Regions from separate parts of the Sunxiuqinia sp. sy24 genome, predicted to be linked through region 2. Evidence: riboswitches for the same ligand, from Rfam matches in the RefSeq annotation. Region 2 holds a riboswitch; the other holds the start of a gene.
What was found. A riboswitch is a leader RNA that binds a small molecule or an ion and turns the genes downstream of it on or off. The one in region 2 is predicted to bind cobalamin.
Positions count from the first base shown of each region.

Region 1: another riboswitch for cobalamin. It lies ahead of ACUNWA_RS11290 (sirohydrochlorin chelatase); the one in region 2 lies ahead of ACUNWA_RS12450 (TonB-dependent receptor).

Region 1 is NZ_JBQYLH010000011.1:136,896-144,397, forward strand. Features, by position in the region: gene ACUNWA_RS11275 (restriction endonuclease subunit S) at 1-653, shown strand, start outside; gene ACUNWA_RS11280 (type I restriction endonuclease subunit R) at 640-3,708, shown strand; gene ACUNWA_RS11285 (hypothetical protein) at 3,890-4,192, opposite strand; cobalamin riboswitch at 5,233-5,445, shown strand; gene ACUNWA_RS11290 (sirohydrochlorin chelatase) at 5,584-5,952, shown strand; gene ACUNWA_RS11295 (energy-coupling factor ABC transporter permease) at 5,952-6,704, shown strand; gene ACUNWA_RS11300 (energy-coupling factor ABC transporter substrate-binding protein) at 6,673-6,948, shown strand; gene ACUNWA_RS11305 (energy-coupling factor transporter transmembrane component T family protein) at 6,948-7,502, shown strand, end outside.
Region 2 is NZ_JBQYLH010000013.1:92,760-100,261, forward strand. Features, by position in the region: gene cobT (nicotinate-nucleotide--dimethylbenzimidazole phosphoribosyltransferase) at 1-479, opposite strand, end outside; gene cobU (bifunctional adenosylcobinamide kinase/adenosylcobinamide-phosphate guanylyltransferase) at 557-1,075, opposite strand; gene ACUNWA_RS12445 (hypothetical protein) at 1,218-2,297, opposite strand; gene ACUNWA_RS12450 (TonB-dependent receptor) at 2,309-4,252, opposite strand; cobalamin riboswitch at 4,340-4,537, opposite strand; gene ACUNWA_RS12455 (hypothetical protein) at 4,643-5,836, opposite strand; gene ACUNWA_RS12460 (ABC transporter ATP-binding protein) at 5,866-6,672, opposite strand; gene ACUNWA_RS12465 (FecCD family ABC transporter permease) at 6,674-7,502, opposite strand, start outside.

The DNA of each region.
Region 1 (7,502 bases), on a different contig from region 2:
CCGTAACCAAAGGGCTTCATCCGGATGCGGAAATGAAAGATTCGGGTATTGATTGGTTGGGGCAGATTCCGAAGCATTGGGAGGTAATACCTCTAAAATATCAACTAAAATCTTTAAACAGAAGAAGAATACCATTGAGTGCCGAAGAAAGGAGTAAAATGTCAAAAGAGTTCCCTTATTATGGAGCCTCGGGCATTATAGATTATGTGGAAGATTATATTTTTGATGAAGACCTAATACTTATAGCGGAAGATGGAGCAAATCTATTGAGCAGATCAACACCTTTGGCTTTTATTGCAACAGGTAAATACTGGGTAAATAATCATGCTCATATTTTGTCATCTGCCCCTGAAACATTCGATTATTGGTCTAATCTATTATGTATTATAGATTATACTCCGTGGATAACAGGTGCAGCACAGCCTAAGTTAACAAAAGAGAACCTTGGGGGTATTCCGCTACCAAAACCACCGCAAGAAGAACAACTACAAATATCTGATTTCATAAATAGAGAACTCATCAAATATGACCCTTTAATCGAAAAAGCAAAATTGAGCATTAATCAACTCAAAGAATACCGTGGAGCTTTAATCACTGCAGCTGTAACAGGCCAAATAGATGTAAGAAAGGAGGTAATTGATGAGCATCCATAAAGAAATAGAATTTGAAAAAGCAATAGAAAGGCATCTGATTGATAAGGGTGGGTATGTTAAAGGCAACCCCAATACTTATGATATTGAAAAAGCGCTTTTCCCATGTGATGTTGTAGATTTTATATCCAAAACACAAGAGCAAAAATGGAAAGCTTTGCAACAACTGTTGGGTAACCAGGCTGAAGAGACTCTGATTAACGACCTTTGTAAGCAATTGGCATTAAAAGGCGCATTGCACGTGTTGCGCCATGGTTTTAAATGCTTTGGAAAAAAGTTTCGCCTTGCGTTTTTTACACCCAATAGCAAATTAAATGAACAGGCCTGGGAAGATTATAAAAACAACATTCTTACCATTACGCGCCAGGTTCATTTCAGTCCTAAAAATCCAAATCTTTCGCTCGATGTTGTTTTGTCCTTAAATGGGTTGCCGGTGGTTACCATGGAGCTGAAAAATCACCTAACAGGCCAATCCATTGATAACGCCATCCATCAATATAAGGTTGACCGGCAACCAACTGAACCTATCTTTAAATTTAAGGAACGTGCATTGGTGCATTTTGCAGTCGATACTGATTTGGCATCAATGACTACCCGATTAGCAGGAAAGGATACGTTCTTTTTGCCATTTAACAAGGGATTTAATAATGGAGCCGGTAATCCTCCCAATGAGGATAATTACAAAACAGGCTATTTGTGGGAAGAAGTATTAGTAAAAGATTCTTTGTTAGATATCCTGGCGCGTTTCATGCACCTTCAGGTAAGTGAAACCAAAACAGTAACTAAGAAGGGCATTATCCGAAAAACGAAGGAAACCATGATTTTCCCTCGCTATCATCAGTTGGATGCCGTGAGGGATTTGGTTGGTAGTGCTAAACAGAAAGGTTCAGGGCATAACTACTTAATACAGCATTCTGCCGGTTCCGGCAAGTCCAATTCCATTGCCTGGTTAGCACACCGATTGTCAAGTTTGCACAATGAACAGGATGAAAAAGTATTTGATTCAGTCATTGTTATTACCGATCGCCGAGTTCTCGACCAACAGTTGCAAGATACCATCTATCAGTTTGAGCACAAACAAGGTGTGGTTCAAAAGATAGATGAGAATACGCAGCAGTTGGCTAAGTCACTTTCAGGAGGAGTGCCCATCATTATTTCTACCATTCAGAAGTTCCCATTCATTGCGCAAGCCATCGAAACCTTGGAGAAAAAGGGAGAGCAGGTTAAAATAGATACTGCCGGTAAACGTTTTGCAGTTATTATTGACGAGGCGCATAGTTCGCAGTCCGGTGAAACTGCCATGGAATTGCGCAAGGTCTTAAATAAAGAAGGCATTCAGGCAGCCATTGCTGAACAACTATTGGACATGGACGAAGATGATCTATCTGATGAAGCAAAAGAAGCCTTATTGAGAGAGATGTTAAAGCGCCCGCAGCAAAAGAACATCAGTTACTTTGCCTTTACTGCTACACCAAAATTTAAAACGCTTGCTGTTTTTAATGAACCAGGTAAAAACGGAAAAGCACCTTTCCATGATTACAGCATGAAGCAAGCCATTCAGGAAGGCTTCATTATGGATGTATTGGAGAATTACACGACCTATAAAAGATACACAGGGCTTTTAAAGAATATCAAAAACGACCCGGAAGTACCTAAAAAGAAAGCAGCTCTGGCCTTAACCCGTTTTATTGATTTGCATCCGCATAACATCTCGCAAAAAGTAGAAATCATTGTGGAGCACTTTATCAACTCAACGAAGCATTTATTAGGGGGAAGAGCGAAAGCAATGGTTGTTACGAAGTCGCGTTTACAGGCCGTAAAGTATAAGCTAGCTTTCGATGAATACATTAAAGAGCATCAGGAAAAAGAAAAGCATCTGCCTTTAAACGAAAAAAGGTATACCGGCATAAAATCATTAGTCGCTTTTTCAGGTTCAGTAGCTGACCCGGATAATTCAGATATATCCTACACTGAAACAAGTATGAATAATGGGATTAAAGAATCCGAATTGCCCGAAAAATTTGATACCGATGAGTACCAGGTCTTGTTAGTCGCCGAAAAGTATCAAACTGGTTTTGATCAACCCTTATTGCATACTATGTATGTCGATAAACGATTATCGGGTATCCAGGCCGTTCAAACCTTATCTCGATTAAACCGCATTGCCCCAGGTAAAGAAAGTACCTTTGTGTTAGACTTTGTGAACGAGCGCGAGGAGATTTTTAATTCATTCAAACAGTATTATACTGTTACCGAAAAAGGAGATGATGCCGATCCTCATACATTATACCGCTTACAACATGCGTTGCAAGAATATCAGATATATACAGATGACGAAATCACGGCATTTTGCAATGTATGGTACAAAAATCGTCAGGAGCCAACACCAGGAGACCATAAAAAAATAAATAGTGTCTTAGATTTAGCTGTAGAGCGTTTTAAAGGCTTGTATGAAGAGGAACAGGAAGAGTTTAAAGGGAAATTAATAAGCTTTAGACATCTATATGGTTTTCTATCACAGATAATTCCGTATCAGGATTCCGACTTGGAGAAACTCTATACTTACTTGAAATTTTTGCATTCAAAATTACCCAAACGGCAGACCGGCAAATATGAACTTGAAGATGAAGTTGTTCTGAAATATTATCGACTACAGAAGATAAGTGAAGGAAGTATTAATCTTGAGGCAGGTGAAGCAGAGCCCGTTTATGGTCCTGATGAAGTTGGAACAGGTAAAGGGCAGGATGAGCATGTGCAGTTATCAACTTTAGTAAACAAGCTCAATGAACGCTTCGGAACTGAATTTACCTTAGCTGACCAATTGTTTTTCGACCAGGTAATTGAAACTGCTTTGGAAGATTTTAAAATTAAGGAAGCAGCCGAAGTAAACACCTATGAAAACTTTATGCAGTTTTTCGGTAAGATGTTAGAAGGGCTATTCATTGACCGAATGGAAGGTAACGAAGAAATCTTCACCAGGTTAATGAATGACGATGATATGATGAAAGTAGCGGCTCAGCATGTTGGTAAGGATGTTTATAATCGGGTAAGGAAGTAATTCTGTTTTTTTGAATAAAAGAAGATTCAAAGACGTGAATCACCTTGGTACAAAAATAGCAGCATCTTAGAAATGCTGCTTATACCCTATCTTGTCGAAACAGGGATAATAGAAGGTACTCTACCCTGTTCAACACGCTCATAAGCATTCTATTCCCAATTTACAGGGGAAAATCATTGATTTAAGTTGACTGAGCTAAACTCTCTTGAGTTGCTTTTGTATTAAGTTCCGCCAGTTCCTTTTCGAGTTCCGCTATTTTAATCTCTTTTTCAAGGCGATGGATTTTCGCATCGTTTGGAAAAAGCAGCCCCCAAGAATAATTGAAAAACAATATAAACGGGAAGATAAAAGCAGCCCAATAGTTTAATATTTTTCCGAGTGGCCAACCAATCGGCATTTCAAAGAAAAATTTAGAATAAATGATATACCAAACAATAATGCCGATCATCGAAATAATTGTCGTTACTAAGTGTAATATTTTCATGGCCTATTGGATTTAGAAATGCTTGCATTTATTTTATTCAACTCAGCTTTTAATTTAACCGATCTGATTTTACTTTTCAGCTTATAAATCTTAAGATCAAGGTGGAGAGAAGCTAGTTTGTATGAACTAAAAATTACACATAGCGCAACAAAGATTCCGATGAATTCTATTGTGTCGAACCAACCATGATAATACAAGATTGCCAGCATGTCAAAAAACAAGAATACAGCCAACAAAACAGACAAATACCTTATTAGCTTGATCATCTTACTCATAACTATTTGATTTAATAGAAAAAAGATACGGAAAAATCCCAAATAGATAAGTATTTTCAGTTGCTTTATATAGCCCTCTTCAATGGCCTCAATAATCAGAAGGAAGATAATTTGTCTGTAAAAAGATGCATGGTAACACCTAGTAGGTCGACTTCGGGTAATCATCAACTAGAGAAAATTGCTTTCGAAGTCCCACCCCCTACTTTAGCTCGATCTTGAGTTTCATAAAGATAGGCATGGCCCTTGGCATTGAAACAGGCCGACAGCCGAGAACCGGTCAGAATGTTGCTTTCTTATCGAATATTAATCAACCTTTTTAAATTTTAGGACAATGGAAACAAAAAAGATCCCTTTAACAGAGGAACAAGTTTTAGCCATGCAGTAAATAAAAGCAATGCAAAAGGCCGCTTTCGGAATTGCCGAAGCTTCAAAAGTTACCAAAATTCCAATTTCCGAACTAACCGAAGTTTTAAACTACATGGCACTAAACCATTTAAACCGCATTCGGGAAATACCGCTACCAAAACAGACCGAGAGTTAATCCCGGCTTTGTGAAAAATGTGAAGAATGTGAAGCCGTGAAAACATCTTTTTTTTACGGTACATTCTTCTAAAGTAGATTGAAATAGAAAACGAATCTAAATTGTCAGGCTGTTCACTCAAATAGTCTCTATTCCTCAGATAGATAAGAAAAAATCAGCTATTCAGATCTTTTTTTGAACAATAAATTTCCACCATTGGCATACTGTTGTAAATCGATTTTTATCTATTTTTGCTACCAGTTGGTGGATTTCTCTTTATCAGGAGAAACCTTAATATGGGAATCCGGTGCTTCTGCAACAGAAAATTCCGGAGCTGTACCCGCAGCTGTAAGTCCATAATCAGTTTTTGAGAACACTTTTGCCACTGTTTGGTTTTCCAAACGGGAAGGCCTCAAAAAAGGACGAGCCAGAAGACCTGCCAATTGTGAATTACAATGCTTTCGGGAATAAAGGCGAATGGACACCAACTTTTGGCATTCATTTACAAACTTTCTTTTTCTGGTTTCGAAACAGTTTTCGTAGCTATTTTCCGGGCATTGCGTTTGATGAGTTTAATAATTTTAATAAACAGAAAAATGCAAAAGCAAGCGGTTATTATTGTTGGCCATGGTAGTAAATCAAATCAGGCAGTTGAAGATTTCAATTTCATTGTAAAATTGCTGAAAGAGAAATTGAATGAGCGAACTGTATACGGAGCTCACATGGAGCTAGCATCACCTTCGCTGGAAGAAGTTGTTGGCGAAATTGCTCATTCAGATATCAATAAAGTACTTGTTATACCCTACTTTCTGTTCAACGGAAATCATATCAAAGAAGATATTCCGGAAATTCTGGCACAACTGAAAGAAAAATACCCCCATTTAGATTTTCATTTTGGCAAACCAATTGGCCGCGAACCATTGATGGCTGAAATCATGTACCGAAAAGTGCAGGAGATTGCCTAATGACAAAGAAAAAGCTTGCCTATCTGGGGATCAGCCTTTTGTTTCCGGGTGTTGCTAACAGCATGCATATTGCCGAGGGATTTTTACCGGTTTCGTGGTGCATGGGTTGGTGGATCGTTTACCTGGCTGTTTTAGTTGCCGGCTTCTCCCGGCTAAAGACGACGATTGAAGCTCATCCGAATGCCAAATTGCTTTTTGCGGCAGTAGGCGCTTATGTATTCATATTAAGCTCATTGAAGTTGCCGTCCATCGCCGGAAGCAGTTCTCACTTAACAGGTATTGCTCTGGGAGCATTGTTATTTGGTGCATCGAGTATGTCGGTAATCGGATTGATCGTGCTGCTGTTTCAGGCACTTCTGCTTGCCCATGGTGGTTTAACAACATTAGGGGCCAATGGTTTCTCAATGGCGGTTTGCGGCGCTTTTTCGGCTGTTTGGGCTTATCGTTTTCTGAAAGGAGTAAAAGCACCGCAATGGCTGGCTGTTGGCGGAGCTTCATTCGTTTCGAACCTGGTTATTTATAGTTGCACCTCAGCCCAACTGGCTGCAGCCTTTGCTGATTCTACCGCAACTTTTGGTAGCAACCTAATTAGGTTTCTATCCATTTTTGCAGTAACGCAGCTCCCCCTGGCCTTTATTGAAGCCATTTTTACTGTTTTGGCATTTCGTTACATACAGCGAACAAGTAAAGCAGAAATTGAACAACTCAATCCGAATCTTTATGAAACGAAAAACAATCATATATCTGCTTAGCGGCTGTCTGCTGGTATTGCTGATCCAGTTTTTTGCCACCGAGCTGTTCCCCGGTTTTACGGGAACTGACGATCAGTCCGTTGAGCTAATTGAGCAAATAGCGCCAAAGTACCAGCCCTGGGCCAATCATTTACTTGAGTTTGATCAGCCCTGGGCCGAGCCTGTACTGTTTGCACTTCAGGCAATAATTGGCCTCAGTGTAATTAGTTATTTCATTTGGAAGCAAAGCAAAAAGAAAGTTTAATGTGGATTACTGAAATCTATAAACACGATCATCGTTTGAGCGAGCTGTCGCCAACGATTCGGGCCTTATACTGGGCTCCGGCTATGGTTTTAACATTGGTTTCGGACTCATTTTACTTTAATTTTACGATGTTCCTGATGGTTAACCTGTGCCTGCTGTATGTCAGTCGGATTCGCTTATCAAATTTGGCTCGTCTGTATCGGATTCCGATCGTCTTTATTCTGGTCGGAAGTATGGCGATTGCCCTGGAGATTCCGTCAACTAAAGCATTCGTCTCTTTTGGCAAGCTGTCGATTGGCTTTTCATCTCACGGAATACAACTGTCATCCTTACTGGTAAGTAGAAGTTTAGCGCTAATCAGCATCATGTATTTTATGGTTCTAACCAACACTATATCTGAGCTTGCAGAGCTAATGCGAAAGTTTAGGATTCCCGCCTTGCTGATCGATTTATTCGTCATCACTTTTAAGTTTATTGAAAACCTACGGAACACCGGTGTTGAAATGCATCGGGCTCAAAAATGCCGCCTGGGATATTCCCAAAAGATGAAGCGC
Region 2 (7,502 bases):
AATCCGATGGTATTGCATCCCGCTTCAGCCTCCTCCTTTACAAATTGAGCGCCGCGCTGCATAGCCAGCTTACATTCTTCCAGGCTCATGGCAGGTTCGTTCATCATGTTCCTGGATCCGCGAGCTATTTTAGCATTCGTAATCGGAAGTTCTGCAGGAAAATCATAATCCACCCCAGCATCAATCACCTTCAAATCAATGCCATTTTGCTTGCAAAAAACATTGATGGCTGCTCCGCCTCCGCAAAAGTTCATCACCATTTGCCAGGTCACTTCCTTCGGATAAGGGCTCACGCCTTCATCGGCCAGTCCGTGGTCGGCAGCAAACACAAGCAAGCTCGGTTTTTCCAGTTTGGGTGAAAGGGTGTTCAGAATCAACCCCAGCTGTAAAGCAATGCTTTCCAACTGTCCTAAAGCACCATATGGTTTGGTTTTCAGGTCAATTTTATGTTGTAATTGGTCTTTTAAATTTAAGGTCATTTGTTGCTAAAATTATTGGTTTTCATTCAGTAAACATTCATCTATTCGTCTCCAGTCAATCGTTCACACAAAGCGCCTTATGCGCCTTCCTTTATTTTGACTGGAATGCCGGAAACCATCAGATAAACCGTGCCGGCTTGTTGGGCAATAAACTGGTTTATCCAGCCTTGCAGGTCGGCAAACTTACGCGCCATTTCATTTTCAGGATGAACCCCCATGCCCAGCTCGTTGCTCACTACCAGCAGGTTCATATCTTGCTTGACAAACTTGGTCCATTCCGCTTTAGCCGCTTCCATGGCCACTTCAAGCTGATAATCATTGTCGTGGAAGAAATTGGTCAGCCACAAGGTGATACAATCCAATAAAACTGTTTTCCCCGTCAAGTCATACCTTGACAAGAGCTTTTCTTCCTCCAGTGTCTGCCAGCGGTCATCACGGTCGTTTTGGTGCCGCTTCACCCGCTGGGCAAAATCTTCGTCCCAAATGCGGGCTGTTGCCAGATAAATCGGTGAGCCGGATTGCGACTCGGCCAACTGCTGAGCAAAACTGCTTTTTCCCGACCGGGCACCTCCTGTAATAAATGTGATTGTTGCCATAGCTTATTCAATTTGCGGAATTTAAACGTTCCATCTGCCTGTTTGGCAAGATGAATAAAAACAAAACAAGAGGCAGACTGCTATTCCAGTCCCCTCCTGCTCAAATACAACTACCTGATTTTCTTAACAAGTTGCATCTATTCTAATCTAAAAAAAGCGCCATAGCCGGAGATGCACCCACATCTTTGGTATCCGTTAATTCTCCATCTTCCGAGTAAATCATCATGGTTCCGTTTACCGAACTACCATTATCAATTAAAACATAAATATCACCGTTTTCTGGATTAACAGAAATACCTTTAATCCCGGTAACTCCATTAACCAAAGTTTCCTCTTCAAATGCTTTTGTCGATGTATTAAACACATGAACACCTCCAACCACTGGATAACCAGATGCACCAATCGCATACAATTTGGTTTTATCTTTGTTAAATGCCATTACGCTAGCATAAGATGACGTCATGGTCAACGGGTGAATAGAGACTTCATCTGTTTTAGTATTAATGTAGCCAAGGCCAGCTCCTTCACTCGGATTACTCCAGGTTCCAACAAGAGAAACGTACAGGTTATCCGAATCATCCTTTACTAAATAAGAACAAACAGCCGTGGTTTCGATATACGAAATTGCTTCTGATTTCAAATCAACTACTGCTACAGCATTCTTGTAGTTTAAGGCTGCGTACAATTTACCATTCGCAACTTCAAGACCTTCGGGACCGCCTGGCAAAGCAATCTTTTTTTCTACTTCACCGGTAACTAAATTATACTTGGCGATATAGGATACTGAATTATCATTCCACACTTCACCTCCCCAGCATGCAATGTATAGGTAATTGCCGGAAGCAACGCAGTTACGAGGTTTTACAATATCGGTGGTAATTGTATCCTGCCCAACAAAAAGAGGATCATAAACAAGTACGCGATCCGGTTCGTTAGCCATTACATAAACACGATCGTCATGTTGGTAAACCCACTGAGGAGCAGAAACCATGATCGCACCATTATTTTGTTGTTGATCGTAAAAGGGTGTCAGTTTATCGGCCTCGTAATCATATTTGGTAATTGATGCAGCATCATTCGAAAAGCCGCCATAGTTCAAGATATAAGCACCTTTCACCAACTCATCCGGATACAGATCAATAATATCGTCATCATCCGAACAAGAAGAAACCAAGGCTAACAAGGCCAAGAAAAAGGGCAATAATTTTACAAATTTTTTCATAATAGATATATTTAATTGTTTTTATAGAATTTCAAATCTGTGGACAAACTCAATTGAAAATTGCGGCCAGGCATCGCATAGTTCAGCTGATTTTGATAGTCGGTATCCAAAACATTACGCACATTTAAGCGCAGAGCTATTGGCTGCTCCCGGATGGTAAGTTTCTTTGAGATTCCGCAATTCAACAAGGCATATGCATCCAATAGATTACCTTCTGGACTAGTGATGCTTCCACTATAGTCAACTTGCCGGTTTCCGGTAAATGATGCATCGGCAAACAAACCCCAATCGTTATATTTGATCTGCAAAAAGGTGTTTGCAATATGTTCGGGAGTATAGATTAGTCGCTTACCCACTAAATTACGAAGTCCATCTTCTTTAATTTCCGTTGGATTATAACTGTAATTTAAGCTATAATTGACTTCATAGCGGCCTAAAAACAAATCACTATTTGATGCGAATTCGACACCTTTGCTAATGACCCGAGAACGGTTTTCCGGCACCCAATCGCCATTTGTTCCGGTTGGACGCCATTCAATCCAATCATCAACATCCATATAAAAACCATTGAGCTTTACGTCAGTCTGGAAAATGTCGGAACAATACTGGTATTGGATTCCCATCTCATAGTTCATTCCTTTTTCCGGATTTAGATCGGGGTTGCCTTGCGTACCCCAGAAACGATCGTTAAAGGTTGGAACACGGTAGCTACGGGAAATATTACCATTCAGTTTAACAATCGAGAATTCATTGGTATAAAGTCGGTATTCGACACCAACCGAAGGAGTAAATGGGACGTCAAAATCAGTCACAAACTGTTGTCGCAAGTTCAATGTCAATTTCAATTTTCGCCAGGCCTTATAAAACGCCGAAGCATAAACATCTGCGCGTTGCTCATAATCAATCATATCTACGGAGTAGGAATATACGTCAGGCTCCACATACATATACTTTAACCCGGCTTTATAACCAAAATTTGTAGTGATATCCTGCTTGGCTTCCAGCTCAGCTACCAAACGCTCCGTACTTATTTCCTGCGTCGTATTTCCGCCGTCTACCTGTACATCGTGCACATAGCCTATACCGGCTTTATAATTAACGGCATGATTGCGATTCTCATATTCCGACCAAAAGCGGATGTGTTTATTTTCCAAGCCGGAAATAACGAGGTTATCTCCAATGGATGACGCCATTTCAGGCTGTTTTTCATGCCAGTCATCTGCTAACCAAACGGATGTTTTAAGCCATTGTTGACAATCAAAACGGTAGTTTAGCTCCTGGAGCAGCCCCATATTTTCAATTCGGGCTCCCCGCTGAGTATACTCTTTTCCATCCTGAGGATAGCGAAATTTGAAATTATTCTCCCTGGAAAAATAATACAGGCGGGTTACCGATTCAAGCTTACCATTCCCGACGTATACTTTGGTACCGTATAGTTGTTCTCCAAACGAAGCCAGTGATTCAGTTGCCTGAACACGAATACCATTGGTCCAATTATTTTTCAATCCCAGATATACAGCCCCGCCAATAGAACCAGAGCCGTTGACCGCTGATGAAGAGCCGTATTGCAAATCCGCACCATCAAACAAATACATGGGAACACTTGCGAAATTAGCCGATCCTAGTGTGAGGGAGTTAATATTGATTCCGCCAAAATTAATGGAGGTGTGGTCGGCCGAAGTACCACGAAAACGAATGTTTGCCAAACCACCTGCATCTGCTTTTAGGTAAAGCGGGGTAAACCGCCCCAATAGATCATTCAATGTACCTGTACGAGCAATGTCCAGCTGATCGTTTGAAATGGATTCCAACTTAGCACCGGCCTGGTACTTTTTCACGGTGGCATAGGTGTTTACCTCGCCCAACAAAATAGTGTCTGAAAGACTGTGTTCCTGAGCATAAAGCTCACAAACAGCTAGGACCAGAAGTCCTGATAATAAAATAAACCTTCTCATTTCTAATTTAGTAGAATGAGCTTAGGATAAGATTGTGAAAAATACGCGATTATTGTTCACTAGCTTTATTCCCGAAGCTTTTGTTAATATTCAAAATGGATTTTGGCAGGTCTTCTGGCTCACCTTGCTTTCTGACGCCTTCCCGTTCTGATGAAGAACAGTGGCATGGGGTTCAGAAAACTGTATTAAGGCTTACAGCTGCGGGTACAGCTCCGGATTCTAACCGGATTCCCTATTCATCCCGACTGCGAAACAGTCGTTGGAACCAAATCCGTGGCAAATGTAGGAATAATTTCTTTTCAGAGAAGTTTTTTTTCAACTCAACCAATTCAATTTCGCTAAAAGCCGAAACAAAAAAAGCAGGAACAACCAATAATAAAAGGCCAACTATTAATAGCTAAAATTTATTCTCAAGCCCAGTAAAACATGTTCGTCCTGAGTTGGACTTGCCGCATCAAGCCACTGGAGATGAGGGGAAAGATAAACCCATTGGTTAAATTGATTGCTAAGATAAAGCTCAGCCAGCCTTTCACGTTGGCCATCGCCAAAAAGTTTGGTATCGCCATACGCCAAGCCAACATTAAACTCCCGATTCAGAACCAATTGTTTGAAACCAATGCCGGCACTCCAGGCCCGCTCCACACCAAACCATTCAGCCAGCTTACGTTCATTCTTCGCATAGCGCCCAAATACGGTGAAGGTTCCGGCAATCAGCTCATCAGCCGAAAAACCTATGCCCTGGCTATTTCCGCCTGCCGGATGTTCATAGCCATAGATCCGAAAGTTGGCTTCCCATTTGGAGCCCGGGAAAAGCATAAAGCCAGTTTCTGCAATTTTAAAATGATGGCGCATCAAGTCATTGCCCGAATTGTCGAAACGATTTAATCCAACCTGAATATAGAACCGATTAAATAAGGAGGTTCGCAGCCGGAGCCCCGGAGAGTTCATCGGTGCCGGCAGTGCAATGCTATTCACAAAGGCTCCGCTTAAAAACTGGCTGGTTTCGTCGTTGGCATGCAGGTTATTATCAAAATAGTTCGTTACATCAATCTTCCCAACATTAACAGTCAGTAAGTCTTTTAGAGCCCGGAACTCAGCCCAGGCCTCCAATACCACCAAGTGATCAATTCCTTCTGAGCTTTGACTGGAACCGGCATCGGCATTCAAAACACTCCTGTTCGGAATAAGCTGATCCGGGCCATCACCACCAACGGCCTCCAGGTCGAAAAACAAAATGGTATGTGGCCCAAAGCTGGTAAAGGCAAAAATATCAAAGGAGCCCACTCCCTGATAATTGGCATCGGTCATTGGTTCTACCTGAACGCTGGCCGTAGCCACTCCATTGAACTGCAGTTTTCCATCGCGTTGGCTAAGAGCTTTAAGAAGCCCATCCACTTGCTTTCGTTTGGAGCGTTGAGCCTCAGGAATATCCGCTCCTTCCTGGGTTTCAAACAGTCCCAGAAATTGGTTGACTAGTGTTGTGTCGCGCTCTTCAGCTCTCGGCTCATGAACGGGCAAGGCCAGGGCTTCCTGGGTGAGTATCAAAAACAGCGCTACCCAAAAAAACGGTCGTATTGTTCGCATAGAACTTGCTTTTGTTAAAGCAAGTTAACTCAATTATGCGAATCTTTCATCATCTTCTCACTCACCAGAAAGATAACCGGTTTGTTCGAATACGGATTGGTGCGGGTAATAACCGGCGTTTTATAAACTTTTTCGATGGTATCGAATGAAAGGACCTCCTCGGGTGTCCCCTGGGTGAACAGCTTCCCTCCGTTGAAAAGGATCAGTTGATCGCAATATTCCGAAGCCAGGTTCAGATCATGAATCACCATCAAGACGGTCAGTTTCATCTCTTTATTGAGGCGGTATAGCAAGTCCAGTATCTTAACCTGGTGCGTAATATCCAAATGTGAAGTCGGCTCGTCGAGAAGCAGCAATTCCGGTTCTTGAGTCAAGGCCCTGGCAATGGCGGCGCGCTGTTGTTCGCCCCCACTCAACTCTGTCATTAGCTTGTCTTTGTGCTTCAAAACATCGGTCAACTCCATGTAATGATATGCTTTTTCAAAGTCTCCTTTCGACTCGAAAAACTGAAATCGGTTGTGGTAAGGCATACGTCCCATCAGCACATAATCTTCCACCAAAATCTGGTCGGTATCCACAAACTGACTCACAATGGCAATGTTCTGCGCCCGCTCTTTCAGAGAAAGCTTTTGCAGGTTTTTTCCCTTCAGAAGGACCGATCCGTCCAAGGTGGCAATGGAACTTGTAATTCCACGAAACAAGGTTGTTTTTCCAGAGCCATTGGGACCAATAATTCCATTAAACGATCCCTTCTGCAAGCTCAGGTTAATGCCATTCAGTTTAAACCCGGGGTAGCCGCAGGAAAAATTATCGATGTAAAAAAAAGCGTCACTCATGCTAATTTCCCTTTCGTTTTTGACTCATCAACAACAGAAATACCACTCCGCCAATGATACCGGTAATCACGCCAATGGGCAATTCGTTGGGCGAAATAATCGTTCGGGCCACCACATCGGACAACACCAAAAAGATACCTCCCAACAAAAAAGATCCGATCAATAAAAACCGATAATCAGAACCAAAAAGCAGCCGCAACACATGCGGAATAATCAAGCCCACAAAACCAATAACACCGGCCACCGACACGCAAATTCCGGCCAATAAGGAAGCCAGAACAAACATCACCCGGATCACCACATTGGTATTGACACCCAGATGCATGGCTTTTTCTTCGCCCAATCGCAAGGCATTCAGCGGTTGTACAAACAGGTAAGAAATCACCAGCACCACCAAACTCGAAATCAAAGTTAATTTGATCAGTCCGGTATCCGGTTCATCCAGCGAACCCATGATCCAAAACACAATGCCATGCAAATTATCCGAACTGGTGGTTGCCATCAGGAACATCATGGCTGACGAAGCAATAAAGCTGACCATTACCCCGGTAAGCAGCATGTTTTGAATGTTAATGCTTCCCTTCCGGGAACTCAGCGTATAGACCAGAAAAATAATGACAAAAGCACCAATAAAACCAGCAAGAGGTAGCATAAAAGAGCCCAGAGAGACGTGCAAACCGAACACAATGGTAAAGGCTACCCCCAGCGAAGCACCGCCTGAAATTCCGAGTGTAAACGGTTCAACCAGTGGGTTACGGTAAATGCCTTGCAAAATAACACCGGCCAGGCTCAAAGCACCACCCACGGCAATGCCCAGAATAACCCGAGGC